DNA from 2 places in the Pseudomonas sp. No.21 genome. Region 1 is predicted to be linked to the other one. Evidence: riboswitches for the same ligand, from Rfam matches in the RefSeq annotation. Region 1 holds a riboswitch; the other holds the start of a gene.
The links. Region 1 has a riboswitch for cobalamin ahead of ACYJSS_RS27090 (CbtB domain-containing protein). Riboswitches for the same ligand answer to the same signal wherever they lie in the genome.
Positions count from the first base shown of each region.

Region 2: another riboswitch for cobalamin. It lies ahead of ACYJSS_RS21000 (TonB-dependent receptor); the one in region 1 lies ahead of ACYJSS_RS27090 (CbtB domain-containing protein).

Region 1 is NZ_BAAJNO010000017.1:32,230-46,760, forward strand. It holds gene ACYJSS_RS27040 (DUF2796 domain-containing protein) at 63-665, shown strand; gene ACYJSS_RS27045 (ABC transporter ATP-binding protein) at 704-1,411, shown strand; gene ACYJSS_RS27050 (ABC transporter permease) at 1,413-2,675, shown strand; gene ACYJSS_RS27055 (DUF3299 domain-containing protein) at 2,683-3,210, shown strand; gene ACYJSS_RS27060 (OmpW/AlkL family protein) at 3,325-4,017, shown strand; gene ACYJSS_RS27065 (NAD-dependent epimerase/dehydratase family protein) at 4,480-5,409, opposite strand; gene ACYJSS_RS27070 (sugar nucleotide-binding protein) at 5,402-6,286, opposite strand; gene cobM (precorrin-4 C(11)-methyltransferase) at 6,484-7,248, opposite strand; gene ACYJSS_RS27080 (cobalamin biosynthesis protein) at 7,245-7,655, opposite strand; gene ACYJSS_RS27085 (CbtA family protein) at 7,729-8,436, opposite strand; gene ACYJSS_RS27090 (CbtB domain-containing protein) at 8,447-8,629, opposite strand; cobalamin riboswitch at 8,730-8,941, opposite strand; cobalamin riboswitch at 9,000-9,193, shown strand; gene cobW (cobalamin biosynthesis protein CobW) at 9,290-10,342, shown strand; gene cobN (cobaltochelatase subunit CobN) at 10,403-14,137, shown strand; gene ACYJSS_RS27105 (3-deoxy-7-phosphoheptulonate synthase) at 14,177-14,531, opposite strand, start outside.
Region 2 is NZ_BAAJNO010000010.1:38,724-53,254, forward strand. It holds gene ACYJSS_RS20960 (putative bifunctional diguanylate cyclase/phosphodiesterase) at 1-511, opposite strand, end outside; gene ACYJSS_RS20965 (ATP-dependent DNA helicase) at 700-2,988, opposite strand; gene ACYJSS_RS20970 (VRR-NUC domain-containing protein) at 2,958-4,613, opposite strand; gene sigJ (RNA polymerase sigma factor SigJ) at 4,803-5,681, opposite strand; gene ACYJSS_RS20980 (carboxymuconolactone decarboxylase family protein) at 5,681-6,112, opposite strand; gene ACYJSS_RS20985 (FecCD family ABC transporter permease) at 6,555-7,577, opposite strand; gene ACYJSS_RS20990 (ABC transporter substrate-binding protein) at 7,574-8,539, opposite strand; gene ACYJSS_RS20995 (ABC transporter ATP-binding protein) at 8,536-9,309, opposite strand; gene ACYJSS_RS21000 (TonB-dependent receptor) at 9,332-11,470, opposite strand; cobalamin riboswitch at 11,579-11,782, opposite strand; gene ACYJSS_RS21005 (PaaI family thioesterase) at 12,020-12,463, shown strand; gene ACYJSS_RS21010 (zinc-dependent alcohol dehydrogenase) at 12,467-13,495, shown strand; gene ACYJSS_RS21015 (MarR family winged helix-turn-helix transcriptional regulator) at 13,496-14,080, opposite strand; gene ACYJSS_RS21020 (glutathione S-transferase) at 14,079-14,531, shown strand, end outside.

The DNA.
Region 1 (14,531 bases):
ATGGCCATCGCAAAGTTGTTATAACGTAACGCCTCATTTCAACCCACACCCCGGAGTGCCCCATGCGCCGCCTGCTGCTCGCCCTGCCCTTCGCCCTTCTGCCCCTGGCCGCCGCCCAGGCCCACGAACACGAGCACGAGCACGAGGAGCACGGCAGCCTCGGAGCCCATGAGCACGGCGTGGCGCGGATGAACGTCGCCCTGGACGGCAACAGCCTGGAGCTGGAGCTGGAAAGCCCGGCCATGAACCTGGTGGGCTTCGAGCACGCCGCCAGCAGCGACGCCGACAAGGCCAAGGTCGCCGCCGCCCGCGCGCAGCTGGAAAAGCCCCTGGACCTGTTCGCCCTGCCCCTGGCCGCCGGTTGCAAGGTCACCGGCCAGGAGCTGGAAAGCCCGCTGTTCGGCAACGCGCCGGCGGGCCATGAGCACGAGCACGAAGACGCCGACCACGACGAAGAGAAGGGCCACGAGCATCACCACGAGCACAGCGAGATCCACGCCCACTACCAGTTGGAGTGCGCCAAGCCCGGGGACCTCAAGACCCTGGATCTCAAGGCGCTGTTCGAGCGCTTCCCCGCTACCCAGAAAATTCAGGTACAACTGATCGGCCCGCAGGGCCAGCAAGGCGCCGAGCTGACCCCTGCCAACCCCTCCCTGAGCTTCTGAATCCGATGAACCGGCCGGGGCAACCCGGTCGGCACCCCATGAGCCAGACACTGATCGAAATCTCCGAGCTGGGCTTCGCCTGGCCGGGGCACGCCGAACTGCTCGACATCCCTTCCTTCGCCCTGCAGTCCGGGGAAACCCTCTTCCTCAAGGGCCCCAGCGGCAGCGGCAAGACCACCCTGCTGGGCCTGCTCGGCGGCGTACAGACGCCAGGCCGGGGCAGCGTCAGCCTGCTGGGCCGCGACCTGGGCAAGATGGCCTCCGGCGCCCGCGACCGCTTCCGCGTCGACCACACCGGCTACATCTTCCAGCAGTTCAACCTGCTGCCCTTCCTGTCCGTGCGCGAGAACGTCGAGCTGCCCTGCCACTTCTCGCACCTGCGTGCCGAGCGCGCCCGGCAGCGCCATGGCAGCGTGGCCCAGGCCGCGACCACCCTGCTCGGCCACCTGGGCCTGGCCGCCGGGCTGCTGGAGCGTCGCGCCGACGCGTTGTCCATCGGCCAGCAGCAGCGCGTCGCCGCTGCCCGCGCGCTGATCGGCCAGCCGGAGCTGGTGATCGCCGACGAACCCACCTCGGCCCTGGACGCCGACGCCCGGGAAAGCTTCCTGCAACTGCTCTTCGGCGAATGCCGCGAGGCGGGCGCCAGCCTGCTGTTCGTCAGCCACGACCAGAGCCTGGCGCCGCTCTTCGATCGCAGCCTGTCGCTGCTTGAACTGAACCGCGCCGCGCGCCCGCAGGAGGCCTGAGATGTACCTGTTCCGCCTGGCCCTGGCGAGCCTCGCCAACCGTCGTTTCACCGCCCTGCTCACCGTCTTCGCCATCGCCCTCTCGGTCTGCCTGCTGCTGGCGGTCGAGCGGGTGCGCACCGAAGCACGCGCCAGCTTCGCCAGCACCATCAGCGGCACCGACCTGATCGTCGGCGCCCGCTCCGGCTCGGTGAACCTGCTGCTGTATTCGGTGTTCCGCATCGGCAACGCCACCAACAACATCCGCTGGGACAGCTTCGAAACCCTCACCCACAACCCCAAGGTGAAATGGGCCATCCCCATCTCCCTGGGTGATTCGCACAAGGGCTACCGGGTGATGGGCACCAGCGAGGCCTATTTCGAGCACTACCGCTACGGCCGCGCCCAATCGCTGAGGCTGGCCGAGGGCAAGCCCTTCGCCGACATGTTCGACGTGGTGCTCGGTGCCGAGGTGGCCGAGGCGCTGAAATACAAACTGGGTGACAAGGTGGTGCTGTCCCACGGCGTCAGCACCGTCAGCCTGGTGCAGCACGACGACAAGCCCTTCACCGTGGTCGGCATCCTCGAGCGCACCGGTACGCCGGTGGACCGCACCCTGCACATCTCCCTCGCGGGGATGGAGGCCCTGCACGTCGACTGGCAGAACGGCGTGCCCGCGCGTGGTGCCGGCAAGGTCAGCGCCGAGCAGGCCCGCGCCATGGATCTGCAACCCAAGGCCATCACCGCCTTCATGCTCGGCCTCAACAGCAAGATCGCCACCTTCGCCGTGCAGCGGGAGATCAATGAATACCGCGGCGAACCGCTGCTGGCGATCCTCCCCGGCGTCGCCCTGCAGGAGCTATGGAGCCTGATGGGCACGGCCGAGAAGGCGCTGTTCGTGGTTTCCCTGTTCGTCGTGCTCACCGGGCTGATCGGCATGCTCACCGCCATCCTCACCAGCCTCAACGAGCGCCGCCGCGAGATGGCCATCCTGCGCTCGGTGGGCGCGCGGCCCTGGCATATCGCCAGCCTGCTGGTGCTGGAGGCCTTCGCCCTGGCGCTGGCCGGCGCGGTGCTCGGGCTGGTGCTGCTGTACCTCGGCATCGCCCTCGCCCAGGGTTATGTACAGGCCAACTACGGTCTCTACCTGCCGCTGGCACTGCCGAGCACCTATGAGTGGACGCTGCTGGGCGGTATCCTGGCCGCCGCCCTGCTGATGGGCGCCGTGCCGGCCTGGCGCGCTTATCGGCAGTCCCTGGCCGACGGCCTGTCCATTCGCCTGTGAGCCCATGATGAAACGCGCCCTGCTGGCCCTTCCGGCCCTGATCCTGCTGACCGCCACCGGCCTCTGGGCCGGTGAGGTCCGTGAACTGACCTGGTCCGAGCTGATCCCCGCCGACGCTCCGCCGCCCCCACCTCCCGCCCCCATCCACGACCTCTCGCAGCTGGCCGACTCCCTCGCCGCCGAAGCGGGCCCGGCCGCCATGCAGCAGTCGCCGTCCGCTCCGGTGGTGCCGACGCTGGACGGCCTGGAAGTGAAACTGCCGGGCTACATCGTGCCGCTGGACGTGACCGAGGAAGGCCGGGTGACCGACTTCCTGCTGGTTCCCTACTTCGGTGCCTGCATCCATGTGCCGCCACCGCCGTCCAACCAGATCGTCCACGTCACCAGCGAGCTGGGCGTGCTGATGGACGCGCTCTACCAGCCGTTCTGGATCGAAGGGCAGCTGCAGGTGAAATCCAGCACCAGCGAACTGGCCGAAGCGGGCTACCAGATGGAAGCCAGCAAGATCTACCCCTACGAGACGCCCGAGAGCTGATAAGCAAGCCTGCTAACGAACTCGCCGCGGCATTGAGCTAGATCAAGGTGCCGCGTTTCGTGCTCCCCGAAACTGAGCCCAGCCAACACAAGCTCAAGACCTCGGAGCCCTTAAATGAAAACGCAGTTCCTAGCCGCCTCCCTCCTCGCTCTCGCTGTGGCCGCCCCGGTGGCCCATGCCCACCAGGCGGGTGACATCCTCGTCCGTGCCGGTGCCATCACCGTCAACCCGAAAGCCGACAGCTCTTCCGTCAAGGTAGACCGCGGCCCCCTGGCCGGCGCCGACCTGGGCGGCAAGGCGACCATGGACAGCGACACCCAGCTGGGCCTGAACTTCGCCTACATGCTGACCGACCACTTCGGTCTGGAACTGCTGGCCGCCACCCCCTTCGAGCACGAAGTGAAGATCAAGGGCACCGCCCTCGACGCCGCCAACGGCAGCCTGGGCTCGCTGAAGCACCTGCCGCCGACCCTGAGCGTCGTGTACTACCCGCTGGAATCCCAGTCGGCCTTCCAGCCCTACCTGGGCGCCGGCATCAACTACACCTGGATCTATGACGAGCACGTGGGCAGCGGCGCGACCGCAGCCGGCTTCGACAACCTCCGCGTGAAGAACTCCTGGGGCCTGGCCTGGCAGGTCGGCGCCGACTACATGCTGACCGACAACATCATGCTCAACGCCCAGGTGCGCTACATCGACATCGACACCCGCGCCTATGTCGACAACACCGCCCTGGGCGTACGCGCCAAGGTGGACGTGGACGTCGACCCGTGGGTCTACATGGTTGGCCTGGGCTACAAGTTCTAAGCCCAACCGCAATGAACAAAGGCGCCTCCGGGCGCCTTTTTCGTTGGCATCACCGGCCCATCTGGTGGGATGAAAAAAGGCTTTTTGCGTTAAGTGTTGCTAGAGGATTTGAGCCCAGCTGAGTGCTGAGTTTTGCTGGTACTTCTGGTTTCGCCCTCCCGGGCGAGTCCCTTTTCCAGTCGCTGGAACGCCAGCCCGGTGAAAAGGAACCAAAAAACTTGCCCCTCCATACGGGGCTGGCGGCTGCTCCAGCTTTCTTCGCCCAACGCATCACATCGATGTACGCCCCCAGCGCGCACGTAGTGGCGGCAGCTCTCGTAGGATGGCGTAGAGCGAAGCGAAACCCATGCGGTGGAGGGCGTCCGGAAGACACCGTGCTTGAGCCCTTGCTTTAAAACCACAACAGCCAACGCAGACAGAGCGCAAAAAAAAGGCGCCTCGCAGGCGCCTTTTCCATTCGCCTCAGCGGCCCAGCAAGCGGGCCAGGCCGACCGCCAGGGGCGTCGGCTCGGGGAAGGCGAAACGCTCCAGCAGACGGCTATTGTCCGCCAGGGAATGGCGGATATCGCCTGAGCGCGCATCGGCATGGCTGATGGCCGGCAGTTCGCCCACCACGCTGCCGATGGCGGCGAGCAGGTCCTTCAGGCTGGTGGAGCGCTGCAGGCCGACGTTCACCGGGCCGGCCTCGATGCCTGGGTTCTCCAGCGCCTGCACCAGCACCTGCACCAGGTCGCCGACATAGACGAAGTCACGGGTCTGCTCGCCATCACCGAAGATGGTGATCGGCGTGCCGGCCAGGGCGCGCTCGGTGAAGATGCTGATCACCCCGGAATAGGGCGAGGACGGGTCCTGGCGCGGGCCGAAGATGTTGAAGAAGCGGAACACCGCTGGCTCCAGGCCATGCTGGCGGCGGTAGAAATCCAGGTACTGCTCGCTGGCCAGCTTGTCCACCGCGTAGGGGGTCAGCGGTGCCACGGGGGTGTTCTCGTCGATGGCCTGGCCTTCGCCGTTCTGGCCGTAGACCGAGGCGCTGGAGGCGAACACCACGCGCTTCACGCCATGCTCGCGCATGGCTTCGCACACATTGAGCGTGCCGATGAAGTTGGCCTGGTGGGTGGCCACCGGGTCGTCCACCGAAGCCGGCACCGAGGCCACGGCGGCCAGGTGCGCCACCGCCTTGCAGCCGGCCATGGCACGGCTTACCAGTGCGGCGTCGGCGACGTTGCCTTCGATGAGTTCCACGCGCGGGTTGTCCAGCGGCAGGTTGCTGCGCTTGCCGGTGGAAAGATCGTCGAGCACGCGCACGGCGTGCCCGCGCGCCAGCAGTGCGTCGACCAGGTTGGAGCCGATGAAGCCGGCGCCGCCGGTAACGAGGATGGGGAGGTCAGCCATGGCGGTAGTAACGGTCCAGGAGTGCGGGCAACGCCGCGCGCCAGGCGCGGGGCTTGATGCCGAATGTATGGAGGATCTTCTTGCAGGCCAGCACCGCGTGCTGGGGCTCGTCCGCCGCATCGGGGCGGGCGGCGTGGGCCTGGGGGGTGATTTCCTGCACCTTCAGCGCGCGCAGGTTGCGGGCCTCGGTGAGCACCGCCTGTCCAAGCGCCAGGGTGGTGGTCGCCTCATGGCCGCCGTAGTGGTAGGTGCCCCAGAGCGGCGCAGCGCAGTCCAGTTGCTTGAGCACGGCGAGCATCACCCGCGCGGCGTCGTCCACCGGCGTCGGGTTGCCGCGGCGGTCGTCGGCCAGCATCAGCTCGTCGTCCCGCTCGGCACGGGCGAGGAAGCGCCCGAGGATGCCCTCGTTGCTGTCGTCCAGCAGCCAGCCGAAGCGCAGCAGCACATGCTTGGGGCACATGGCACGCACGCTCTGCTCGATGCGCCACAGGGACTGCCCGCGAAGGCTCAGGGGAATGGTCTCGTCCTTCTCGTTGTAGGCCGTCGCCCGGGCACCATCGAAGACGCGGTAGCTGGAAGGCTGCAGCAGGACGATGCCGTGGTGCTGGCAGAGCTCGGCGAGACGCTCGACCGCGCGTTCCTGCGCGGCGAAACGGACCGGGCTGGCCTCCTCGGCCTGGAACCAGTCGAAGTAGTAGGCGAGGTTGATCACCGCATCGGGGCGGGTGTCGTCGAGCAGCTGGGTCAGGCTGGCGGCATCCCAGCCCTGTTCGGGCGGGCGCGGGGCGAGGAACCCTACATCATCCTCGGCCCCCAGGCGGATAAGCGCCTGGCCAAGGGCATTGCCACCGCCCAGGAGCATCAAGCGCATACGCATAGACAGAAGGTCGCTTAAAGCCAGTGGGTGTTATCGATCAGGCCATGACCCCGCACCGGCGCCATCCCTGTGACCAGGAGGTTCGCCAAGACGGGGCATCAGGCACGCAAGCCGGCGGTCGTTTCCGACCGGGGAACACGCATTCTGCTTATTTCCCGGCGCTGCGTCACTAGCGGCGCGCCATGCGGCACGCCTCGTCAGTCGTCGTCACCCCCTGCGGGGCGATAGAGATGGGCGTGATCGGGGTGGTAGAGCGAGGAGTCGGTGAAGCCTTCGGCGGCCAGCACGCGCCCCACGAGGATCAGCGCGGTGCGACGGAAGTCCTTGCCCGCCACCCGCTCGACGATGTCCGCCAGCGTGCCGGTCACCCAGTCCTGGTCGGGCCAGCTGGCGCGGTGCACCACGGCCACCGGGCAATCGGCGCCGTAGTGCGGCAGCAGTTCCTCGACGATGCGCGGCAGGTGGCTGACGCCAAGGTGCACCGCCAGGGTCGCGCGGTGCTGCGCCAGCTCGGCAAGGGACTCGCCCTCGGGCATGCGCGTGCGGGTGGCGAAGCGGGTGAGGATCAGCGTCTGCGAGATGTCCGGCAGGGTCAGCTCGGTGCCGAGCAACGCGGCGCAGGCGGCGGTGGCGGTGACGCCGGGCACCACCTCGTAGGGAATGCCCAGCACGCGCAGGTGGCGGATCTGCTCGCCGATGGCGCCATACAGCGAGGGGTCGCCGGAATGCACGCGCGCCACGTCCTGGCCGCACCCATGGGCCTCGGCCAGCAGGCGGACGATCTCGTCCAGGTGCAGTTCGGCGGTGTTCACCACCTGCTCGGCACGATGCCCGTCGAGCACCGCTTCCGGCACCAGGGAACCGGCATAGAGGATCACCGGGCAGCTGCGGATCAACCGCTGGCCCTTGACCGTGATGAGCTCCGGATCGCCGGGGCCGGCGCCGATGAAATAGACCGTCATGGGTTATCCACATCCTCGGGAATGCAGGCCAGCGCACAGGTGGCGCGGGGGCTGCGGCGTTTTTCCACCAGCAATCGCGCAGGCCGGCCGGCCAGGGCTTCGGCATGCAGCAGGGCCGCGGCCTCGGCAATGCCGGGGCTGCCGGTTTCCCGCAGGGCGACGGCCGAGGTACCGGACAGCCGCCCCTCGCAAGCCGCCAGCTCGGTGGCCGGCAACAGCGCCAAGGGCAGGTGAAGGGACAGCGCCAGTGCCCGCAGCCCGGGCTCGTCGGCCTTGCTGTCGACGCTGGCCAGGGCACTCAGGTCGCCGACCGCCAGGCCACGCTCGGCCAGGGTGCTGTCCAGCAACTCGCGCAGTTCGCGCTCCGGGCAGCCGCGCCGGCAGCCGAGGCCGGCCACGCGGATCATCGGCCTGCCCTGTAAAGCAAGACCCCGCGAAGGGCCGGGCCCTGCGCGGGGTCGATCGATGGCACGGCCCGGCTCACGCCAGGTCTTGGCTCGCGGAACGCTGGTACAGCCAGGCGGCGGCCCAGCCCAGGGCGCCCCAGAACAGCGCGTTGGTGATCAGCGAGGCGGCGATGAACTCGTGTTCCAGGGCTTCCGGCGCCAGGCTCGAATGCACCTCGGGCTGCGGCGCGCCAACCACGTGGGGGATCACCAGCAACGCCAGCCCGACGATGCGCAGCACCCAGTTGCGGCCGAAGGCGATCAGCGCCAGGCCGGCGGCGGTGGAGGCGGCGGTGCCGATCCACCAGACCTGGCGCTGGGCCAGGTCGGCGGCAGCGGTGCCCGGCAGCTCCGGCGGCAGGCCGAGGGACGGCGCCAGGGCGAAGGTGGCGAAACCGGCTAGGCCCCAGAGCAGGCCCTGCCAGGCGCGGGTCGGGCCACGCAGGCTGAACAGTGCGGCCAGGAGCAGGGCGAAGCCCACCGCCACCACCAGGTTGGCGCCACCGGTGGACAGCGTGCGCTGCCAGCCGTCTTCCGGTGCCCAGGCTTCGGCGTCGTGTTCATGGGCGGGCGTGCCGGCGGCATGCTCGTGGCTGTGCTCGGCCTGTTCGGCCGGTGCCGAGTTCTCGAAGGTTTCCGCGTGGAGGATCAGCGGGGTGACCCACAGGCTCTGCAGCAGGGTCAGCACGATGGCGGCGAAGAGACCGGCGAACCCGGCGGTCTGGGCGATGCGCTTGATCACGGGTGCGCCCTCAGTGGCAGGGGAAGGCAGAGCTGTGGCGGGTGTCGTGGGCCGCGTTGTGCACCGCCTCGATGTGCGAGAAGCCGGCGAAGTACACGAGCGACAGGCCCAGGAGGCTGGCACCGATGGCGATGGCCAGGCGTTTGGACAGGGGGACGGCGGCGGCCGAATGGCTCAGTGTGCTGCTGGACATGGTGCTTCCTCTGCGTGCGGGTGAGTCGGCAAGAGGAACGCGTGCGAAGAAAGCGGCCGCTACGGCACCGCATTTCCGGCATGCGCCCGCCCACCGCGGGTTGCCAAAAACTGATCAGGCCGGTCTCCGGGCTTGCGACGCCAGCCGAGGCTGGGCGGGTTTGCCTTCCCATGTCCGCTGGACACAGTGGCCTACAGATCCCTACGTGCGCTTACCGTTGCGGGGGCAGCGTCGGACTCGCCCTGGGGCACACCGACTTCCCGTTTCACCTCGCGCGCGACGGCGCGAGACACCTGAAAAAACCGCACAAGGACATCACGAGACCGACCGGCCGTCAACCGCCGCGATTGACCGCCGCCCCCGGCCTGCGTAGCCTTCGGCCCTTCGAGGTTCTGCGGCCGCGCGCCGCAGCTAAGAGGGAACACGGCCGAGCCGTGGCTGCCCCCGCAACTGTGAACAGCTGAGGCCTTATCCACAGCCACTGCCCTTCGGGCGGGAAGGCGGAGAGGCGGCGCATCGCGCCAGGCTGTGAGCCAGGAGACCTGCCTCGGCGAATTTCCAGACAACCGGGCGGGGTGATCCGGTGGCGAATCGGGCCCTCCGTGCCCTCGTCCCGCGCGCCCGCCGATCCGATCGACTCCCAGCGAAGGGCTGCCGCGCATGAAAACCCTGGCCAAACTCCCCGTCACCATCGTCACCGGCTTCCTCGGTGCCGGTAAGACCACCCTGCTCCGCCACATGCTCGACAATGCCGAAGGCCGCCGCATCGCGGTGATCGTCAACGAGTTCGGCGAGCTGGGCATCGACGGCGAGATCCTCAAGCAATGCTCCATCGGCTGCACCGAGGAAGAGGCCGTGGGCCGCGTCTTCGAGCTGGCCAACGGCTGCCTGTGCTGCACCGTGCAGGAAGAGTTCTTCCCGGTGATGCGCGAACTGGTGGCGCGCCGTGGCGACCTCGACCAGATCCTCATCGAGACCTCCGGCCTGGCCCTGCCCAAGCCCCTGGTACAGGCCTTCCAGTGGCCCGAGATCCGCAGCGCCTGCACGGTGGACGCGGTGATCACCGTGGTCGACAGCCCGGCCGTGGCCGCCGGCACCTTCGCCGCCCACCCCGAGCAGGTGGACGAGCAGCGCAAGCAGGACCCGAACCTCGACCATGAGTCGCCCCTGCACGAACTCTTCGAAGACCAGCTGGCCAGCGCCGACCTGGTGATCCTCAACAAGGCCGACCTGCTCGACGCCGACGCCCTGGCCGCCGTGCGCGCCGAAGTGGCCGAGGAGCTGCCGCCGGCGGTGAAGATCGTCGAAGCCAGCGCCGGCAAGCTGCCGCTCTCCGTGCTGCTGGGCCTGAACGCCGAGGCCGAGGCGCACATCGACAGCCGCGCCACCCACCACGACCACGAAGGGCACGAGGACCACGACCACGACGAGTTCGACTCCTTCCACGTCGACCTGCCGGAAGTGGAGGAAGCCGCCCTGCTGGCCGCCCTCGGCCAACTGGTGGAGCGCCACGACGTGCTGCGCATCAAGGGCTTCGCCGCCATCCCCGGCAAGCCCATGCGCCTGCTGGTACAGGGCGTCGGCAAGCGCTTCGACAAGCACTTCGACCGCCAGTGGCTGGCCGACGAGACCCGCGCCACCCGCCTGGTGGTGATCGGCCAGGAGCTGGACCCGGCCACCATCGCCAACGAACTGCGCACCGCCCTGGCGTAACCGCCGAACCGGCTCCTCTCCCCCGGGAGAGGGCCGCACCACCGAGCCAAGGCCCGAGCCATGCACCTGCTGCGCACCCAACCTGGCGGCTTCGTCCCCGACGACGGCATCGCCCACCTGGCCCAGACGCCCGCCGAGCTGGTGATCCTGTGCAGCGGTGATTCGCACCTGGCGCTGCTGGCCGAGGCCGCCCGCGAGCTGCCGGCGGACTACCCCAGCCTGCGCCTGGCCAACCCCATGCAGCTGCAGAACCACGCCTCGGTGGACCTCTACGTCGACGAGGTGCTGCAGCACGCCAAGGTCATCCTCATCTCCGTGCATGGCGGCGTCGGCTACTGGCGCTACGGCATCGAGCAACTGGTGGCCCTGGCCGAACGCGGCACGCAGCTGATCCTGGTGCCCGGCGACGACCGCCCCGACCCGGAGCTGGCCCGCCTGTGCACGGTCCCGGCGGAGGACGCCGAGCGCTGCTGGCAGTACCTGCGCCAGGGCGGCCTGGACAACGCCCGGCAACTGTTCGCCTGCCTCGCCAGCCGTTGCCTGGGCCGCGACTACCCCTGGCTCGCGCCCAACACCCTGCCCCGCGTCGCCGTGCATCACCCGCGCCAGCGCCCGGCCCGCCTCGAACACTGGCGCGCCGACTGGCGGGAGGGCCAGCCGGTGGCAGCCCTGCTGTTCTATCGCACCCACCTGCAGGCGGCGAACACCGCCTTCATCGACGCCTTCTGCGAGCGCCTGGCCGCCGTCGGCATCAACCCGCTGCCCATCGCGGTGGCCAGCCTCAAGGAAGCCGAGTGCCTGGCCGTGGTGGAAGACTGGCTGGACGCCGTCGACGCCGAGCTGATCATCAACACCACCGGCTTCGCCCAATCCAACCCCGACACGCCCGGCCAGCGCCCCTTCCGCCGCGACGTGCCGGTGCTGCAGGCCATCTGCTCGCTGGACAACCAGCCGCTCTGGGAAGAGAACCCGCAAGGCCTCGGCCCGCGCGACCTGGCCATGCACATCGCCCTGCCGGAGCTGGACGGGCGCATCATCACCCGCCCCATCAGCTTCAAGGGCCTGGCCTGGCGCAGCGAGCGCAGCCAGAGCGACGTGGTGTGCTACCTGCCCCACCTCGAACGCATGGATTTCGTCGCCGAACTGGCGCGCCGCTGGCTGCTGCTGGGGCGCAAGGCCAACGCCGACAAGCGCGTGGCGCTGATCCTCGCCAACTACCCCACCCGCGACGGCCGCATCGGCAACGGCGTGGGCCTTGACACCCCGGCCGCCGCGCTGAACATCCTCCGCGCCCTGGAGGCCGAGGGTTACCCCCTGGCCGGCCTGCCGGAGAACGGCACGGCACTTATCCACAGCCTGCTGGGCGGCGTCAGCAACGACCTCGACAGCCTCGACGCGCGCCCCTGCGCCCAGAGCCTGGCGCTGGACGCCTACCTGGCCTGCTTCGCCCGCCTGCCCGAAGCCAACCAGCGGGCGGTAACGGAGCGCTGGGGCGAACCGCAGCAGGACCCGATGTTCCGCGCCGGACGGATGATGGTCGCCGGCCTGCGCTTCGGCCTGGCCTTCGTCGGCATCCAGCCGGCGCGCGGCTACCAGCTGGACCCGGCGGCCATCTACCACGACGCTGCGCTGGTGCCGCCCCACGGCTACCTGGCCTTCTACTTCTGGCTGCGCGAGGTGTTCGGCGCCGACGCGCTGGTGCACGTCGGCAAGCACGGCAACCTGGAATGGCTGCCGGGCAAGGGCGTCGGCCTCTCCGCCGAGTGCTGGCCGGATGCGGTGATGGGCCCGCTGCCGAACATCTACCCCTTCATCGTCAACGACCCCGGCGAAGGCGCCCAGGCCAAGCGCCGCGCCCAGGCGGTGATCATCGACCACCTGATGCCGCCGCTGACCCGCGCCGAGAACTACGGCCCACTGCGCGACCTCGAACGCCTGGCCGACGAGTACTACGACGCCTCGCTGCTGGACCCCCGCCGCGCCGTGCAACTGCGCGGCGAAATCCTCGAGCTGGTGAAGGCCACCGCACTGGACCGCGAACTTGCGCTCAGCATCAGCGACGACCCGGAAAGCTGGCTGCCGCAGCTGGACGCCTACCTCTGCGACCTCAAGGAGTCGCAGATCCGCGACGGCCTCCACGTGTTCGGCGAATCCCCCGTCGGCGGCCTGCGCGACGACACCCTGCTGTCCCTGGTGCGCATCCCCCGGGGGGACGGCAAGGGCGCCAACGCCAGCCTGCTGCGTGCGCTCGCCACCGACCTTGGGCTGGGCCGCGACCCGCTGGACTGCAACTGGGCCGAGCCCTGGGAAGGTCCGCGCCCGGCACTGCTGGAGCGGGTCAGCATCGATCCCTGGCGCAGCAACGGCGACACCCGCGAGCGCCTGGAGCTGCTGGCCCTGGCGATGATCCGGGCGACCGATCATCCGTCCGTGGGCCCCGCCAGCGACCTGGTTATCCACAGCCTGCGCCAGGTGATCGCCCCGGCCCTGGACGCCTGCGGCCCCGCCGAAATCGGCGGCGTGCTGGCTGCCCTGGAAGGCCGCTTCGTGCTGCCCGGCCCCAGCGGCGCCCCCAGTCGCGGGCGCCTCGACACCCTGCCCACCGGGCGTAACTTCTTCACCCTGGACGTGCGCAACCTGCCCACGCCCACCGCCTGGCGCCTGGGCTTCCAGTCCGCCAGCCTGCTGCTGGAACGCCACCTGCAGGACGAGGGCGACCACCTGCGCCAGCTCGGCCTTTCCGTCTGGGGCACCGCCACCATGCGCACCGGCGGCGACGACATCGCCCAGGCCCTGGCGCTGATGGGCGTGCGGCCGGTGTGGCAGGCCGGCAGCCAGCGCGTGGAAGACTTCGAGATCCTGCCGCTGTCGCTGCTCGACCGCCCCCGGGTGGACGTGACGCTGCGGGTATCGGGCTTCTTCCGCGATGCCTTCGCCAACCTCATCCGCCTGTTCGATGCCGCCGTGCAGGCCGTAGCCGAACTGGACGAGCCCGAGGACATGAACCCCCTGGCCGCGCGGGTGAAACTGGAAAGCGCCCGCCTCGCCGCCGAAGGGCTGGCCGTGGACGACGCGCGGTTGCAGGCCGGGTGGCGCATCTTCGGCGCCCAGCCCGGTGCCTATGGCGCCGGCGTGCAGGGCGCCATCGAGGAGCGCCAGTGGCAGGACCGCGCCGAACTGGCCGAGGTGTATTTGAATTGGGGCGGCTACGCCTACGGCGCCCAGGATGCCGGCACGCCCGCGCGGGCGTGCTTCGCCCAGCGCCTGGAGCGGCTGCAGGCGGTGCTGCAGAACCAGGACAACCGCGAGCACGACATCCTCGACTCCAACGATTACTACCAGTTCCAGGGCGGCATGCTCGCCGCCGCCGAGACCCTGCGCGGCGAGAAAGTGGCCAGCTACCACGGCGACCACAGCCAGCCGGACCTGCCACGCATCCGCTCGCTGAAGGAAGAACTCGGCCGCGTGGTGCGCTCGCGCGCCGCCAACCCCAAGTGGATCGCCGGCATGAAGCGCCACGGCTACAAGGGCGCCTTCGAACTGGCCGCGACCGTGGACTACCTGTTCGCCTTCGACGCCACCAGCGAGCTGATCGACGACCACCAGTACCAGCTGCTGGCCGACGCCTACCTGCTGGACGCCGACACCCGCGACTTCATCCAGCAGCACAACCCCGACGCCCTGCGCGACATCGCCGAGCGCCTGGTGGAGGCCCAGCAACGCGGCCTCTGGGAACACCCCGGCGACTACCGCGAGGCCATCGAGAACCTGCTGCTGGATATCGAGGAGCAGTAGCCCCCGGCGCTCCCCCTCACCACAAACCCGGCCCCCCTATCACCCGCGCAACCGCGCCGCCGCCTCCCGCAGGATGCGCTCGGTGCCGTCCCAGCCCAGGCAGCCATCGGTGATGGACACGCCGTAGCGCAGGTCGCAGGACAGCGACTGCGCGCCATCGAACAGGTGGCTCTCGATCATCACCCCGCGCAGGGCGTCCTGGCCGGCCAGGCGCTGGTCGATCACCTCCGCCAGCACCGCGGGCTGGCGCAGCGGGTCCTTGCCGCTGTTGGCATGGCTGCAGTCGACCAGGATGCGCGGCGCGATGCCGAGTTTCTCCAGCCCCGCCCGTGCGGCCGCGACGCTGGCCGCGTCATGGTTCGGGCCCTGGTGGCCGCCGCGCAGCACCAGGTGC
Region 2 (14,531 bases), on a different contig from region 1:
GCGTGCGCACCTCGTCCGGCAGGTTGTGGCCGGGGAGCGGTGTCCAGTTGCTGGAGGCCAGGCAGGTGAAGGTCACCAGGCACAGCAGCGCGACGCCATAGCGCAGCCACAGGCCTTCGTCGCGGAAGGCCATCAGCGCGGCGAGGGTGAGCGGCAGCAGGTAGAGGTGGGTGGCGCGGGGGGCCGCGGCGTTGGGCGCGTCGAGCACGATGGCGGTGCCGGCGATGGTGACGATCAGCACGCTGAAGAGCAGGAGGTTGGCGCTGCGCGCCTTGTTGCACACCGTGAGGTGGAAGACCGCCAGGCCCGAGGTGATCAGCACCGCATCCATCGCGACGATGGCCCAGAGCCCGCGCAGGCTGAAGACCACCGCCCAGATCAGGCCCAGCACCAGCATCACGCTGCTCGCCAGCAGGCGCATGCGGCGCTCGCGGCGCTGGGCCACCGACACCAGGTCGGCGGCATGCCACAGCTGCCTTAGGCGCTTCCACAAGCGAGTTGTCGCGTTCATTCGGGGTTCCCGTGCGCCCGTGTTCAGCCGGGCCGTCCGTTCCACGCGGCGATCCCTGCAGGCTGGGAAGGATTATAGAAGGCGGTTTTCCCAGGCGCAGCGGCAGGGCGGAGGCCCATGGGATTCAGGTCGTTTTTGCCTGTGCCCGCTGCGGCGCGAGGTCGAGCCGGGGCAGGGGGCAGCCCTGCTCAGTCCATTTCCACCTGCCACCAGGCCGGCAGCAGGCGGCGGATCTCCGGTTGGGCGAAGCGGTCGTCCATCAGGTGCACCACGCCGCGGTCGCCCTGGGTGCGGATCACCCGCCCGGCGGCCTGCACCACCTTCTGCAGCCCGGGGTAGAGGTAGGTGTAGTCGTAGCCGGCCTGGAAGATCGCGGCCATGCGCTGCTTCAACTGCTCGTTCACCGGGTTCACCTGGGGCAGGCCGAGGGTGGCGATGAACGCACCGATCAGGCGCTCGCCCGGCAGGTCGATGCCTTCGCCGAAGGCCCCGCCGAGCACCGCGAAACCGATGCCGCGTCCGCCCTCGGCGAAGCGTTCGAGAAAGGCCGTGCGCGCGCCCTCGTCCATGCTCCGCGACTGGCTCCAGGCGGGGATGAAGGGGTGGCGTTCGGCGAACAGCGCCGCCACCTGCTCCAGGTACTGGTAGCTGCTGAAGAAGGCCAGGTAGTTGCCCGGGCGCTGATGGAACTGGTCGGCCATGCGCTCGACGATGGGTTCCAGGGATTGCATGCGGTGCTGGTAGCGGGTGGACAGGCGCCGCGCCACGCGCACCTGCAACTGCTCGGCGGCGAAGGGCGACTGCACCTCCAGCCAGGGCGTGTTGGCCGGCACCCCCAGCAGGTCGGCGTAGTAGCGACGCGGGTTGAGGGTGGCGGAGAACAGCACGGTGGAACGGCTGCCGGCCAGGCGCGGGCCGAGGAAGGGCGCCGGCACCAGGTTGCGCAGGCACAGGGTGGAGCGGCTGCTCTTGCCCGCCTGGTATTTGCTCAGGTCGAACAGCGAATGGCGGTCGAACAGCTCGGCCATGCGGCCGAAATGCATGGCGTCGAAATAGAACGCCATCAGCTCGGGGTCCAGCGGTGCGCCGGGCTGTTCGGCGAGGTGGTCGGTGATGGCGGTGACTGCGCTCTGCAGGGCGCCGAGCAGCTTCTGCGGCGGCTCGTCGTAGGCCTGGTAATCCACCACCTGGGCCTTGTTCAGCTCGTTCCAGCTGCGCTGCACCCGCTCCAGGGGCTTCTTCAGCGGTGCCGGCACGCTCTTGCACAGGGCCTTCAGCGCGCCTTGGCGCAGCTCGGCGGAGTACATGGCGCGGGCCCGCTCCACCAGGTTGTGGGCTTCGTCCACCAGCACGCCGACGCGCCACTGGTTGGCCTGGGTGAGGCCGAAGAGCAGGGCACCGAGGTCGAAGTAGTAGTTGTAGTCGCCCACCACCAGGTCGCTCCAGCGCGCCATCTCCTGGCCCAGGTAGTAGGGGCAGACGTCATGGGCCAGGGCCACCTCGCGCAGGGCCACGCGGTCCAGCCAGCGGCGTTCGGCGGCGGCCGCGCGCGCGGCCGGCAGGCGGTCGTAGAAGCCCCGCGCCAGGGGGCAGGCCTCGCCGTGGCAGGCGCTGCCGGGGTGCTCGCAGGCCTTGTCGCGGGCGGTGAGCTCGAGCACCCGCAGGGGCAGCTCGTCGACGCTGTCGCGCAGGGTCGCCAGGCTGTGCAGGGCCAACTGGCGCCCCGGTGTCTTGGCGGCGAGGAAGAAGATGCGCTCCAGGCGCTCGCCGCCCAGGGCCTTGAGCTGGGGGAACAGGGTGGCCAGGGTCTTGCCGATGCCGGTGGGGGCCTGGGCCAGCAGGCAGCAGCCGGTGCTGGCGGCCTTGTACACCGCCTCGGCCAGTTCCCGCTGGCCGCTGCGGAACGCCGCGTGGGGGAAGCGCAACGCCTGGAGCGCCAGGTTGCGCACGCCCTGGTGGGCCAGCTCCGCCTCGGCCCAGGCGATGAAGGCCAGGCACTGCGCCTCGAAGAAGGCGCGCAGCTCGGCGGCGCTGGCGCGCTCGGTGAACAGGGTTTCCTTCTGGCTGGCGACATCGAAATACACCAGGGCCAGTTCCACCTCGTCCAGGCCCCGCTCCTGGCACAGCAGCCAGCCGTAGACGCGCACCTGGGCCCAGTGCAGCTGGCGGTGGTTGGCCGGCTGGCGGGCCAGGTCGCCGCGATGGGTCTTCACCTCTTCCAGGCGGTTGCGCGCGGGGTCGTAGCCGTCGGCGCGGCCGCGCACCTTGAGGGTGCGGAACTCGCCCGCCAGCGCCACCTCGCTCTGGTAGCCCTCGCCCCGGCGCGCCGCCACCAGGGCGTGGCCGGCCATGCCTTCCAGGGCTGTTGGGGCGGGGGTGAAGCGCAGGTCCAGGTCGCCGCACTTGGCGGTGAATTCGCAGAGCGCACGCACCGCCACCTGGTAGCTCACGCGATGGCGGCCTCGGTTTCGGCCCATTGCACGTAGCAGACGGTGACCGGCATCTGGTGCTCGGCGCAGAAGTCCAGCCAGCGCAGCTGGTTGTCCTGCAGGCGGTCGCCGGGGCCCTTCACCTCGATCATCTGGTAGCGGCGTTCCCGGGGCCAGAAGCGGATCAGGTCCGGCAGCCCGGCGCGGTTGGTCTTGATGTCGGCCAGCAGGCGCTGGAACCACAGCTTCAGGTGCGCGGCGGGCAGGCACGCCAGCGCCTGCTCCAGCAGCGCCTCGTCGAGCACGCCCCAGTAGACGAAGGGCGACTGCAGGCCGTACTTGGCGGCGTGGTTGCGGCGGATGGTGGCCTGCCAGGCATCGCTGTCCAGCTGCGCCAGGCAGGCGGCGAAGGCCTCGCTGCGGCGCGCCTGGAAGTCGGCGGCGAGCAGGTCCGCCGGGGCGGCGTGGAAGGGGTGGAAGAAGGCGCCCGGCACCGGCAGGAAGATCGCCTCCCAGCAGAGCAGGCCGAACAGCGAGTTGACCAGGGTGTTCTCGACGTAGTGCACCGGCCCCGGCTCGTCCGCCAGGTGCCGGGCGACGCTGTGCTCCACCGAGACGAAGTCTTCGCCCCGGGGCAGCCGCAGGTCCAGGCGCGTCACCGGCGTGGGCGCGCGCGGTGGCTGCTTCGGCAGGCCCAGCCTGCGTCGCAGGCGCGGCAGGATGCGTGTGAGGTGCTGCTGCTCCTCGTCACTGTGCACGCCGGCCGCCAGCTCCAGGGCGAGGCGATGGGCGTCGTCGAAGGCGGCGAGCTTCTCCAGCACGCGGATGCGGCGGATACGCGCGCCGGGGTCGCTGCACCCGGCATAGATCTCCAGCGCCAGGTCCAGTTCACCCTGGCGCTCGCAATGCTGGCCGAGCTGGAACAGCAGGCGCGCGCGGCGTCCCTGCAGCCAGGGGTTGTCGTTGGCCGGCGGAATGCTCGCCAGCACCTCGGCGGGCTCCTCGCCGGCTTCGAAGCGCTCGCGGCACTGGTAGAGATGCAGGTACAGCTCGATGTCGGCGCGGTGGCGGAAGCCACGCGAGGCGGCGTCCAGCTCCACCTTCTCGTACTGGTAGATGCCCAGGTCGGCGAGGACGAACTCGGACCAGTCCTGGGCCAGGTTGCCGAAGAACATCAGCCGCAGCCGGTCGCACAGGGCCATGAGCTGCAAGGCATGGACGCGCTCCTCCAGCTCCGGGCACCAGGCGTCCAGGGGCTGCGCCTCGGGGTATAGGGGTTGCAGCAGGGCGAGCTGGTCGGCCTTGCGCAGGGCCGCGCGGCCCAGGTGCGTGGCAAAGCAGGCGGCGATCTCCGGCTTGCGCAGCAGGGCGAAGAGTTGCGCAAGCGTCAGCTGCGGTGCCGGGTCCACCCAGCCCAGCGCCACCAGCGGCTCAATGGCGTCGCGGGTGGGGCCGATCTCGGCGTAATCCAGCTTGCTTTCGCGAAACAGCGTGCCCTTGCGCATCACCATGCGCACCAGCAGCGCGCGGGAGGCCTTGGGCAGGCCGGCGAAGGCCGCGATGAAGCCGCGCTCCTCGTCGTCCAGCAGGTCGTCATAGCGGGCGCCGATCCAGTCGAGCACGGCCTGGAAGTTGTTCAGGTAGTAGAAGGGGTCGTCGAGGGCGCTGGGCATGGCGGAACGGCTTGGGCGAATGGCTGGCTATTTATACAGCTATCGACCCCTGCCGCCCAAGGGGATTTCGATCAGTGGAAGGGCATCCTCTGTAGGAGCGAGCTCTGCTCGCGCCCCTCCTCCGGCAGGGCGGTGCTGCGCACCGCTGGGCGACTGAAGTCGCCCCTGCAGAGGCCACCGGGCTTAGCCTCAGCGCACAGGCAGCCCCGCCAGCTTGTCCGGGTTGCGCATGATGAAGATCTGCTGCAACGCGCCGCTCTCGTCGTAGCCGAAGGAGACGCTGGCGGCGATGGCGTCGCCGTGGCGGAGGATGACGCCACGGCTGCCGTTGATCTCCGTCTCCTGCCATCGGTACTCGCCCCAGTACAGGCGCAGGGACTGCTCGATGAAGCCCAGCACCGCCTCGCGTCCATGCAGGGTCTCGCGGAGGGTGGGCACCTTGCCGCCGCCATCGGCGCGCAGCTCCACCTCGGCGCCCAGCAGGCCGGCCAGGGCGCTGCTGTTGCCGCCCTCGATGGCATCGCGAAAGGCCGCCAGCAACTGTTCCTGGCGTTCCACCGGGGTGACGTGGCGCACCCGCGCGTCCTCGACATTGGTGCGCGCCCGTGACACCAGCTTGCGGCAGGCGGACTCCTGCACGGCGAGGATGCCGGCCACCTCGGCATAGGGACGCTCGAAGATGTCGTGCAGCAGGTAGGCGGCACGTTCCTTCGGCGACAGGCGCTCCAGCACCAGCAGGAAGGCGGTCTGCAGCGAGGCGGCCAGGACCATGCCCTCGTCGGGGCCGTCTTCCGCCAGGCCGTGGATGGGCTCCGGCAGCCAGGAACCGACGTAGTCCACCCGCGTGCGCCGGGCCGAGCGCAGCAGGTCGATGCAGCGGCGTGTGCACAGGGTGGTCAGCCAGGCGGCCGGGTTGTCGAGGCCGGCAAGATCGGCCTCCTGCCACTTCAGCCAGCAGTCCTGCAACGCATCCTCGGCGTCGGCGCGCGAGCCGAGGATGCGATAGGCGAGGCCGAGCAGGCGCGGGCGGTGCTGCTGGAAGAGTTCGAGGTGGGCTCGGGTCTGCATCAATGCTTCGACACCTGGATACGGTTCCACAGGTTGATCATCGCCACCTGGGTGGTCAATGCGCTGATCTGCGTTTCGTCGAAGCGTTCGCGCAATGCCTGGCGCAGGGCGGCGTAGTCGCGCTCGTCGTCGATGCGGGTCAGCGCCTCGGTCCAGGCCAGGGCGGCCTTCTCGGCGGCGCTGAAATCCCCCGAATGGCGCCACACCACCAGGCGGTCCAGGCGCTCGCTGGTCTCGCCGCCTTCGCGGGCCTCGCGGGTGTGCATGCGCACGCAGAAGGCGCAGCCGTTGAGTTGCGAGGCACGCAGGTGGACCAGATGCACCAGGGCGCGGGGCAGGCCGAGCTTGTCCAGCTCGGCATGGACGCTGCCCAGCACGGCCAGCACCTGGGGGATTTCCTGTTCGTAACGCACGGCGCGGGTATCGCTCATTCTTCGTCTCCGTCAGGGGGCCGGAGTGGCCCCTTTGATGACTCGACGGATCAGCCTGTGGGGTTGTGACGTGGTGGGGAAAATAATTTTTGCGGGGGAGGGGGGACAGCCCTGCGGGCGAATGGATGGGTTCTGTCTGCGTTGGTTATTGGGGTTTAAAGCAAATCCTCAAGTACGGTGGTTTCCGGGCATCTATGGACTTCTGCCACCTCTACCGCATGGGTTTCGCTTCGCTCGCGGAACGCCGCCCGACCCATCCTAGGAAGGTCCGTGCGCACCACGTGGTGAGGTGCTGGGCGAAGAACGCTGGAGCAGCCGACAACGCCCCTACAGGGACGAGGTGCGCCTCAGCTTTTCGGTACGCCAGGCGGCACCTCGTAGGATGGGTAGAGCGGAGCGAAACCCATCGGGCGGAGTCATCGGCGGGGCTGATGACGTCCCTTCAACGCCGGCGCAGCAGGCCCACGAAGAACAGCCCGCCGATGGCGGCGGTGGCGATGCCGATGGGCAGGTCCTCGGGGGCGACCAGGGTGCGGGCGGCGACGTCGACCCAGACCAGGAACAGCGCGCCGAGCAGGGCGGCCACCGGCAGCAGGCGACGGTGTTCGGCGCCCACCAGGCGGCGCGCCAGGTGCGGCAGCATCAGGCCGATGAAGCCGATGGCGCCGCTCAGGGCCACCAGCACGCCGGTGAGCAGCGAGGCGCAGAGGAACACCTGCAGGCGTACCCGGCGGGCGCTGAAGCCCAGGCTGATGGCGGTCTGCTCGCCGGCCATCAGGGCGTTCAGCCCCCGGGCCTGGGCGAGCAGGGCGACCAGGCCCAGCACCAGGCACAGTGCCGGCGGCCAGAGCAGCTCCCAGCGTGCGGCACCGAGCCCGCCGAGCATCCAGAACACCACCGAGCTGGCGGCATGGTGGTCGCCGAGGAACAGCAGCAGGTTGACCAGCGCCATGCACAGGAAGGACACGGCGACACCCGCCAGCAGCAGGCGATCGCTTTCCAGGCGGCCGTGGCGGCTGGCGATGGCCAGCACCAGTAGCATGCTGCCCAGTGCGCCGACGAAGGCGGCCAGGGGCAGGCTGAGCACACCGATGAATTCGCCCAGGTAGAGCAGCACCAGCACCGCGCCCAGGGCCGCGCCGGAGCTGACCCCGAGCAGGTGCGGGTCGGCCAGCGGATTGCGCGTGGCCGCCTGCAGTGCGCCACCCACCAGGGCCAGGCCGGCACCGACCAGCGCCCCGAGCAGCACCCGGGGTGCGCGGATCAGCCAGACGATGTGTTCCTGGCCCCGGCTCCAGTCGCCCGCAGCGCTCATGCCCAGGCGCTCGGCGAGGATGCCCCAGACATGTGCCTGGGGCACCGCGGCCGGGCCGAAGCCCAGGGCGGCGATGCAGGAGAGCACCAGCGCCACGACGAGGCCGAGCAGCAGCAGGCGGTAGGCGCCGGGCGTGCGCACCGGGCTCATGGCGCCTTCCCGGCGAAGCGTTCGGGGTGCAGGCCGGCGGCCAGGGTCTCGATGGCCTCGATGTTCTCCACCGAGGGGGTGACGGCGAGGTAGGGCAGGACCAGGAAGCGCTGCTCGCGGATCGCCTCGACCGATTGCAGGGCCGGGTGGGCGAGGAGGAAGTCGCGCTTCTGCTGCCAGCTGCGTTCGCCGTAGTCGACGATCAGGATCACCTGCGGGTCGCGCTCGACCACGGTTTCCCAGTTGACCTGGGTCCAGCTGGCGGCGAGGTCGTCCATCAGGTTGTGGCCGCCGGCGGCGGTGATGATCGCTTGGGGCATGCCCAGGCGGCCAGAGGTGAAGGGGCGGTCCTCGCCGCTGTCGTAGAGGAACACCCGGGGCGCCTCGCCACCGTTGGCCAGGCGCCTGGCCACCTCGGCCTGGCGCGTGCGCAGGGCGGCGACCAGGGCGTTGGCGCGGGCCTCGACGTCGAAGATGCGGCCGAGGTTGTCGAGGTCGCGGTAGAGGTCTTCCAGGCTCGCCGCCTCGCGCGGCATCACGTGGGCACAGGATTCGCTCAGCTCGTACACCGGGATGCCCAGGGGCGCGAGGGTGGCCGGGGTGACCTCGCCGCCCACGCGCATGCCGTAGTTCCAGCCGGCGAAGAAGAAGTCGGCATCGACGTTGAGCAGCGTTTCGATGGAGGGGTATTTGCGCGCCAGCTCCGGCAGGTCGCCCAGGGCGGCCATCAGCCGGGCGTCCGGGGTCTTCCAGCCGCTGATGCCGCTGTAGCCGACCATGCGCGATTGCAGGCCGAGGGCGACCATCATGCCGGTGAGGTTGATGTCCTGGCTCACCGCCCGCTGCGGCGCGCGCTCGAACACCACCTGGCGGTCGCAGCTGGTGACGCGCAGCGGGTAGTCGGTGGCCTGGGCGAGGGGGGCCAGGAGCAGGGCGAGCAGGGCGATCGATGAAGGCTTCATGGGCTGATCCAGGTGATGCGCGGGTGGTCGGCGAGGGGGTGGCGGTCCACCAGCGCGTGCACGCCGAACACCTGTTGCAGCAGCTCGGCGGTGAGCACGTCGGTGGGCGTCCCGCTGGCCACCACGCGGCCTTGGTCGAGGACGTAGAGGCGGTCGCAGAAGGCCGCCGCCAGGTTGAGGTCGTGGAAGCTGGCCAGGGTGCTCAGGCGCAGGCGCCGCAGCTGGTGCAGCAGCTCCAGCTGGTAGCGCGGGTCGAGGTGGTTGGTGGGCTCGTCGAGCAGCAGCAGGCCGGGGCGCTGGACCAGGGCGCGGGCCAGCAGCACGCGCTGCTTCTCGCCGCCGGAGAGGCGGGCGAAGGGGTGCGCGTGGAAGCCGCCCATGCCCACGGTGGCCAGCGCCTCGGCGACCAACGCGGCGTCTTCGGCATCGTCGCCATCGAACAGGCCCTTGTGCGGCGAACGGCCCATGGCGACCACCTCGGCCACGGCGAGGCCGAAGTCCTGGGGGAATTCCTGCAGCACCACGGCGATGCGTTGCGCGCTCCAGCGCGGGGTGCGTCGCCAGAGGTCCTCGCCATCCAGCGCCACCCAGCCGGCGGCCGGGCGCTCGGCGCGGTAGGCGCAGCGCAGCAGGCTGGTCTTGCCGCTGCCGTTGGGGCCGATGAGGCCGACGAACTCGCCCTCGCGCACCTGCAGGTCGATGCCCTGCAGAAGCCAACGGGGGCGAGCGTCGGGTGCCCAGGCGAGGTCGCTGATGTTCAGTGAGGGCATGCCGGGCACTCCTTTCGCCGGATCAGAAGCTGTAGTCGGCGGTGACGAAGAAGGAACGGGGCTGGCCCAGCAGCCATTGCTGGCCGCCGTTCTGCTGGGTGACGGCGTAGCGGCGGTCGAGCAGGTTGTTCAGCTCCAGCCCCAGGCGCGTGTCCGGCAGCACCTGCCAGCCGAGGTTGGCGTCGAGCACGGTGTAGCCGGGCACCTTCACGGTGTTGGCGGCGTCGGCATAGCGGGCATCGACGTAGCGCGCGCCGATGCCGGCGTCCAGGTCATGGCCGAGTGCCTTGCTGACCCAGAGGTTGGCGGTGCGCCGTGGCACGTCGGTGGGGCGGTTGCCGGACCGGGAGACGAGCTGGCCGCCGACGGATTCGTTGAAGTCGTCGTATTCGGCGCGCAGCAGCGAGGCGTTGGCCGAGACGTGCCAGCCCTGCTCCAGGGCCAGTTCCAGGGTCGCCTCCAGGCCGTCGGAAGACTGCTGGCCGATCTGCTGGGTGGGGCGGGTCACCGATTCACGAGAGAGCAGCTTCTTCTTGACGATGTGGTAGGCGGCCAGGGTCCATTCGCCGCGCCCGTCCCAGAACTGTTGCTTGAGGCCGAACTCGGTCTGCTTCGACTCGGTCAGGTCCATCTGTTGCTGGGTGGGGCTGAGGGTGATGAGGTTGCTGACGCCGTCCTCGCTGGTGGAGTACTGGCCATAGAAGGACAGCTGCGGGGTGGCGGCGAACACCAGGCCGGCGCGCCAGTTGCCGCCCTGGATGCTGCGGTCGCTGCGGCTGTTGGCACGCAGGTCGGTGCGGTCGACGTGGTTCTGGTCGCGGCGCAGGCCGGTGACCACGGACCAGCGCTCGCCGAGCTGGGTGCGGTTCTCGGCGAACAGCGCGGCGGTGCGGGTTTCGCTGCGCGAGTGCGGGCGGTAGGCCGAGGCGCTCTGGTAGTAGCCGGGCGCGGGGTTCCAGGGGTCGACGTAGTCGCCGCCGATGTCGGTGTAGGGCGAGTTGTTCAGCAGGTCGAAGCGGATGCGGTTGAACTCGCCGCCGACCAGGGTGCGGCTGTCGAGGCCGAACAACGAGTGGTCGAAGGTGAAGGTCTGGCGGTCGCCGATCTGCTCCTGCTCGTGCTTGATGCGCAGGTTCTCGGCGCGCTCCAGCTGGCCCCGGCCGGCGTCCCAGGTGTAGGCCTCGGCGTTGCGCCAGTAGCGGCGGCTCTTGATGTGGTAGAGCTGGTTGCTGGCGCTGAAGCCTTCGCCGGGCGTCCAGTCGGTGACGAGCCGGGTCCACTGGTCGTTGTAGTGCTGCTCGGCGTTGTGCAGGTTGTAGTTCTTCTCCTTCAGGCTGTCGCGTAGGTGGCCGTCGATCAGCGGCGTGCCGAAGTAGTTCATCGGCGTGAGGTCGCCCTGGTCATGGGCCAGGGTGAAGGCCAGGTCGTCGCTGGCCTGCCAGCGCAGGGCGGCGCTGAGGCCGAGGTTCTTCGAGTCGCCCCGGTCGATCCAGCCGTGGCTGGTTTCGCGGTTGAGGTTGAGGCGGTAGCTGAGGGTGTCGGTGAGCGAGCCGCCGCTGTCCAGGGCCATCTGCTGGCGGTCGTCGGAGCCGTAGCCCAGGCGCAGGCGGTTGCGGATCTCGCCGTCGAAGGGCTTCTTCGGCACCACGTTGATCACCGCGCCCGTGGCGCCTTCGCCGTAGAGCACCGAGGCCGGGCCACGGATCACGTCGATGCGTTCGACCATCCACGGGTCGGTGGGGAAGGTGGTGGTGCCCATGCCGGTGTAGAAGCGCGTGCCGTCGTACAGCTGCATCACCGAGGCGTGGCCGGTGAAGCCCCGGGCCGAGAGGGCGGTGCCGCCGTTGCCGGGGGTGCCGATGTGGGTGATGCCGGGGCTGCGGGTCACGGCGTCCTGCACGGTGGCGTTGTTGCGTGCGCGCACTTCGTCGCCGCTGATGGCGCTGGTGCTGGCCGGGGTTTCCAGGGCGGAGAGGCCCAGGCGCGAGCCGGCGGGCACGGGCGTGTCGAGGCGGATGGTCGTGTCGTCCGCCTGGTCGGTGACGGCGGTGGCCGGTAGCGCCAGGGTGCCGTCTTCGGCGTGCAGGGCGAGGGAAATGGACAGCGCGAGCAGGCCGAGGGCGGCGCTCGCCGGAGCGTTGGAGCTGAAGGTACGGGTCATGTCGTTCCTATCACGTCAGGAATGAATGGAGCCCGGAGGGAATGCAAAGGCGCGCGCGGGCGCGTGCACCCGTGCGAGAAACCGGCCCGTGCCCGCCCACCGCGGGTTTGCCTATCGATGCTCCAGGCCGGTCTCCGGGCTTGCGAGGATCACGTCGCATCCGCCTTCCCATGCCATGGGCACAGTGGCGTATCGGATGCAGCGCTCGCTTACCGTTGCGGGGGCAGCGCCGGACTGGTCCTGATGGACGCACCGGCTTCCCGTTTAACCCCACGCACGACGGCGTGGGACACCTGGAACGGCGCGCATATGACCATCCGCGCGCTCGGGCGTCAACGTTGAAATCGTGCGCGGGATGGCGCAATCCCCCTTCCCAGAGCCGTAGCGACGTTGCCGGAATGCCTTCCTTATTGTCATATCAACAATGTTGATTTGAGATTCTGCGCTCACGTATCGTCCGTCCACGGGCTGCAGGGCGATTCCCTCGCAGGGCCGCCCGCCATCCCCCCGAAACCGCTCGCCGACCCCGGCAGAGCCAGGAGCCTCGAGATGACCGATACCCCGAACAGATCCATCCCTTCCGGCCTGCAGATCCTCCAGGCGGTGATCGACGGCAAGCTGCCCGCGCCCTCCATCGGCGAGACCATGGCGATGAAGGCGGTGGGCGTCGAGCCCGGGCGTATCTTCATCGAGGCGCGGCCGGATGTACGTCACCTCAACCCGGCGAACACCGTACACGGCGGTTTCGCCGCCACCTGCCTGGACGGTGCCGCGGGCCTGGCGCTGTTCACCACGCTGCCCGGCGATACGCGGTATTCGACGGTGGACCTGGGCGTGAAGTACCTGCGCCCGCTCAAGGCCGGCGAGGTGTACAGCGTGGAGGGCTGGGTGGTGGAGCGCACCCGCAGCCTGGCGTTCTGCGATGCCCATATCCGCGATGCCGCCGGCACGCTCTGTGCCCGCGCCACCACCACCTTCAGCGTGAGGGACTGAGCCATGCGCGAACTCATCGTCAAGGGCGCGGGGCGCCTGGCCTGGGAGGAGGCGCCGTCACCGGTGCTGGATTCGCCGCTGGCGGCGCTGGTGCGGCCCATCGCCTCGGCCTCCTGCGACCTCGACCGGCGCCTGATCGCCGGGCTGACACCGTTCAAGCCGCCCTTCGCCCTGGGCCACGAATGCGTGGCCGAGGTGCTGGACGTGGGCGCGCAGGTGGGCACGGTCAAGCGCGGCGACCTGGTCTCGGTGCCCTGGAAGATCGCCTGCGGCACCTGCCGCCAATGCCTGGCCGGGCGCAGTACGGCCTGCACGGGCGTCGCCCGGCATGCGGCCTATGGCGTGCCGGCGGGCGGGCACTGGGGCGGGCTGTTCTCCGAGGTGGTGCGGGTGCCTTTCGCCGACGCCATGCTGGTACCGCTGCCCCCGGGGCTGGACCCGGTGGCCGTGGCCAGCGCCAGCGACAACCTCACCGATGCCTGGGTGGCCACCAGCCGCCCGCTGGCGACACGGGAGGAGGCGAGGGTGCTGGTGGTGGGCGGCACCGAGAGCCTGGGCATCCTCGCGGTGCAGATGGCCCGCGCCGCCGGGGCGGCCGAGGTGGATTACCTGGATGGCGACGGCTACCGCGACGAGCTGGCCGTGCGCAGTGGCGCGACCCTGCGCAGCGGAGCCGATGGCGCGCTGAACGAACGCTACGACCTGGTGGTGTCGGCCACCCGCGACCCGCAGGCGCTGCGTACCGGCCTGCTGGCGCTGGCGCCGGGCGGGCATTGCTCGTGCATCGGCATCATCTTCGAGGACCCGGCCATCCCGCTGTTCGGCCTGTACATGCGCGACGTCACCCTTTCGGTCGGCGCCTGCAGCGTGCGTCCGCACATCCCCCGGGTGCTGGAGCTGGTGGAGCAGGGCCATTGCGACCCGCTGCTGGTGAGCCCCAGCGTGGTGCCCTGGGAAGAGGCCACCGAGGCATTGATCCGGCCGCTGGCCAAGTGCATCGTGGTGCGCGAACGCATCACCACGGCGGGTTGATCAGTCGAGGCGGGCGGCCAGGGATTGCATGACCGAGTGCCAGGCGACCCGGCCGTCGGTGTCGGTGGTGTCCAGCGCGGCGCGGATGGCCTGGCGTTCCAGGTCGGTGGCGCGGCGCTCCACGTCATGGCCTTCCGGGCTGAGGGAGAGACGCTTGTAGCGGTGCTGTTCCGGGTCGCGTTGCTGGGTCACCAGGGCGCGTTCGAAGAGGTGGGTCAGCGGGCGGTGCAGTGCCTGCTTGCTGACACCGAGGAGGGCGGCCAGCTCGCCGACGTTGATGCCTTCGACGCGCCGGATGGCGTAGAGGATGCGGTGGTGGACGCGCGACAGGCCGAGGGTTTCCAGGTAGGCGTCGGCGTCCAGGGTGAGGCCGCGGAAGCCGAAGTGCAGCAACTCCAGCGCGACATCCAGGTCGTCCAGGCGTCTGATGTCTGCGGAGTCCAGTTTGATTTTCCTGTCGATGACCATGGGCAGCTCCCGGGCGCGATGGGCGGGGATGCTACCGGCGCCGCCGGTGGTGGTCCAGTTGCAACGACAGCGGGCGCCGGCATTGGGCCGGCCCGCGAACAGGAGCATTGAAGACATGAAACTGATCTACGCAGGGGCGTCCCCCTTCGCTCGCAAGGTCCGGGTGCTGGCGCTGGAATCCGGCCTGGCGGCTGGCATCGAGATGCTCGATACCGCCGTGCTGCCGATCAAGGAGAACGCCGAGGTCAACCGCGCCAACCCGCTGGGCAAGATCCCGGTGCTGATCACGAGCGAGGGCGAGGCGCTGTTCGACAGCCGCGTCATCTGCGAATACCTCGATGCCCTGCAGAGCGGCGACGCCTTCTTCCCCCATGGTGCCGAGCGCTGGACCTGCCTGACCCGTGCGGCCCTGGCCGACGGCCTGATGGATGCGGCGCTGCTGGTGCGCTACGAGGGCGCCATCCGCCCCGAAGCGCTGCAGTGGCAGGACTGGAAGGACGGCCAGCTGGGCAAGATCCATCGCGCGCTGGATGCCCTCGAAGCCATCGCCGACCAGCTCCACGGCCCG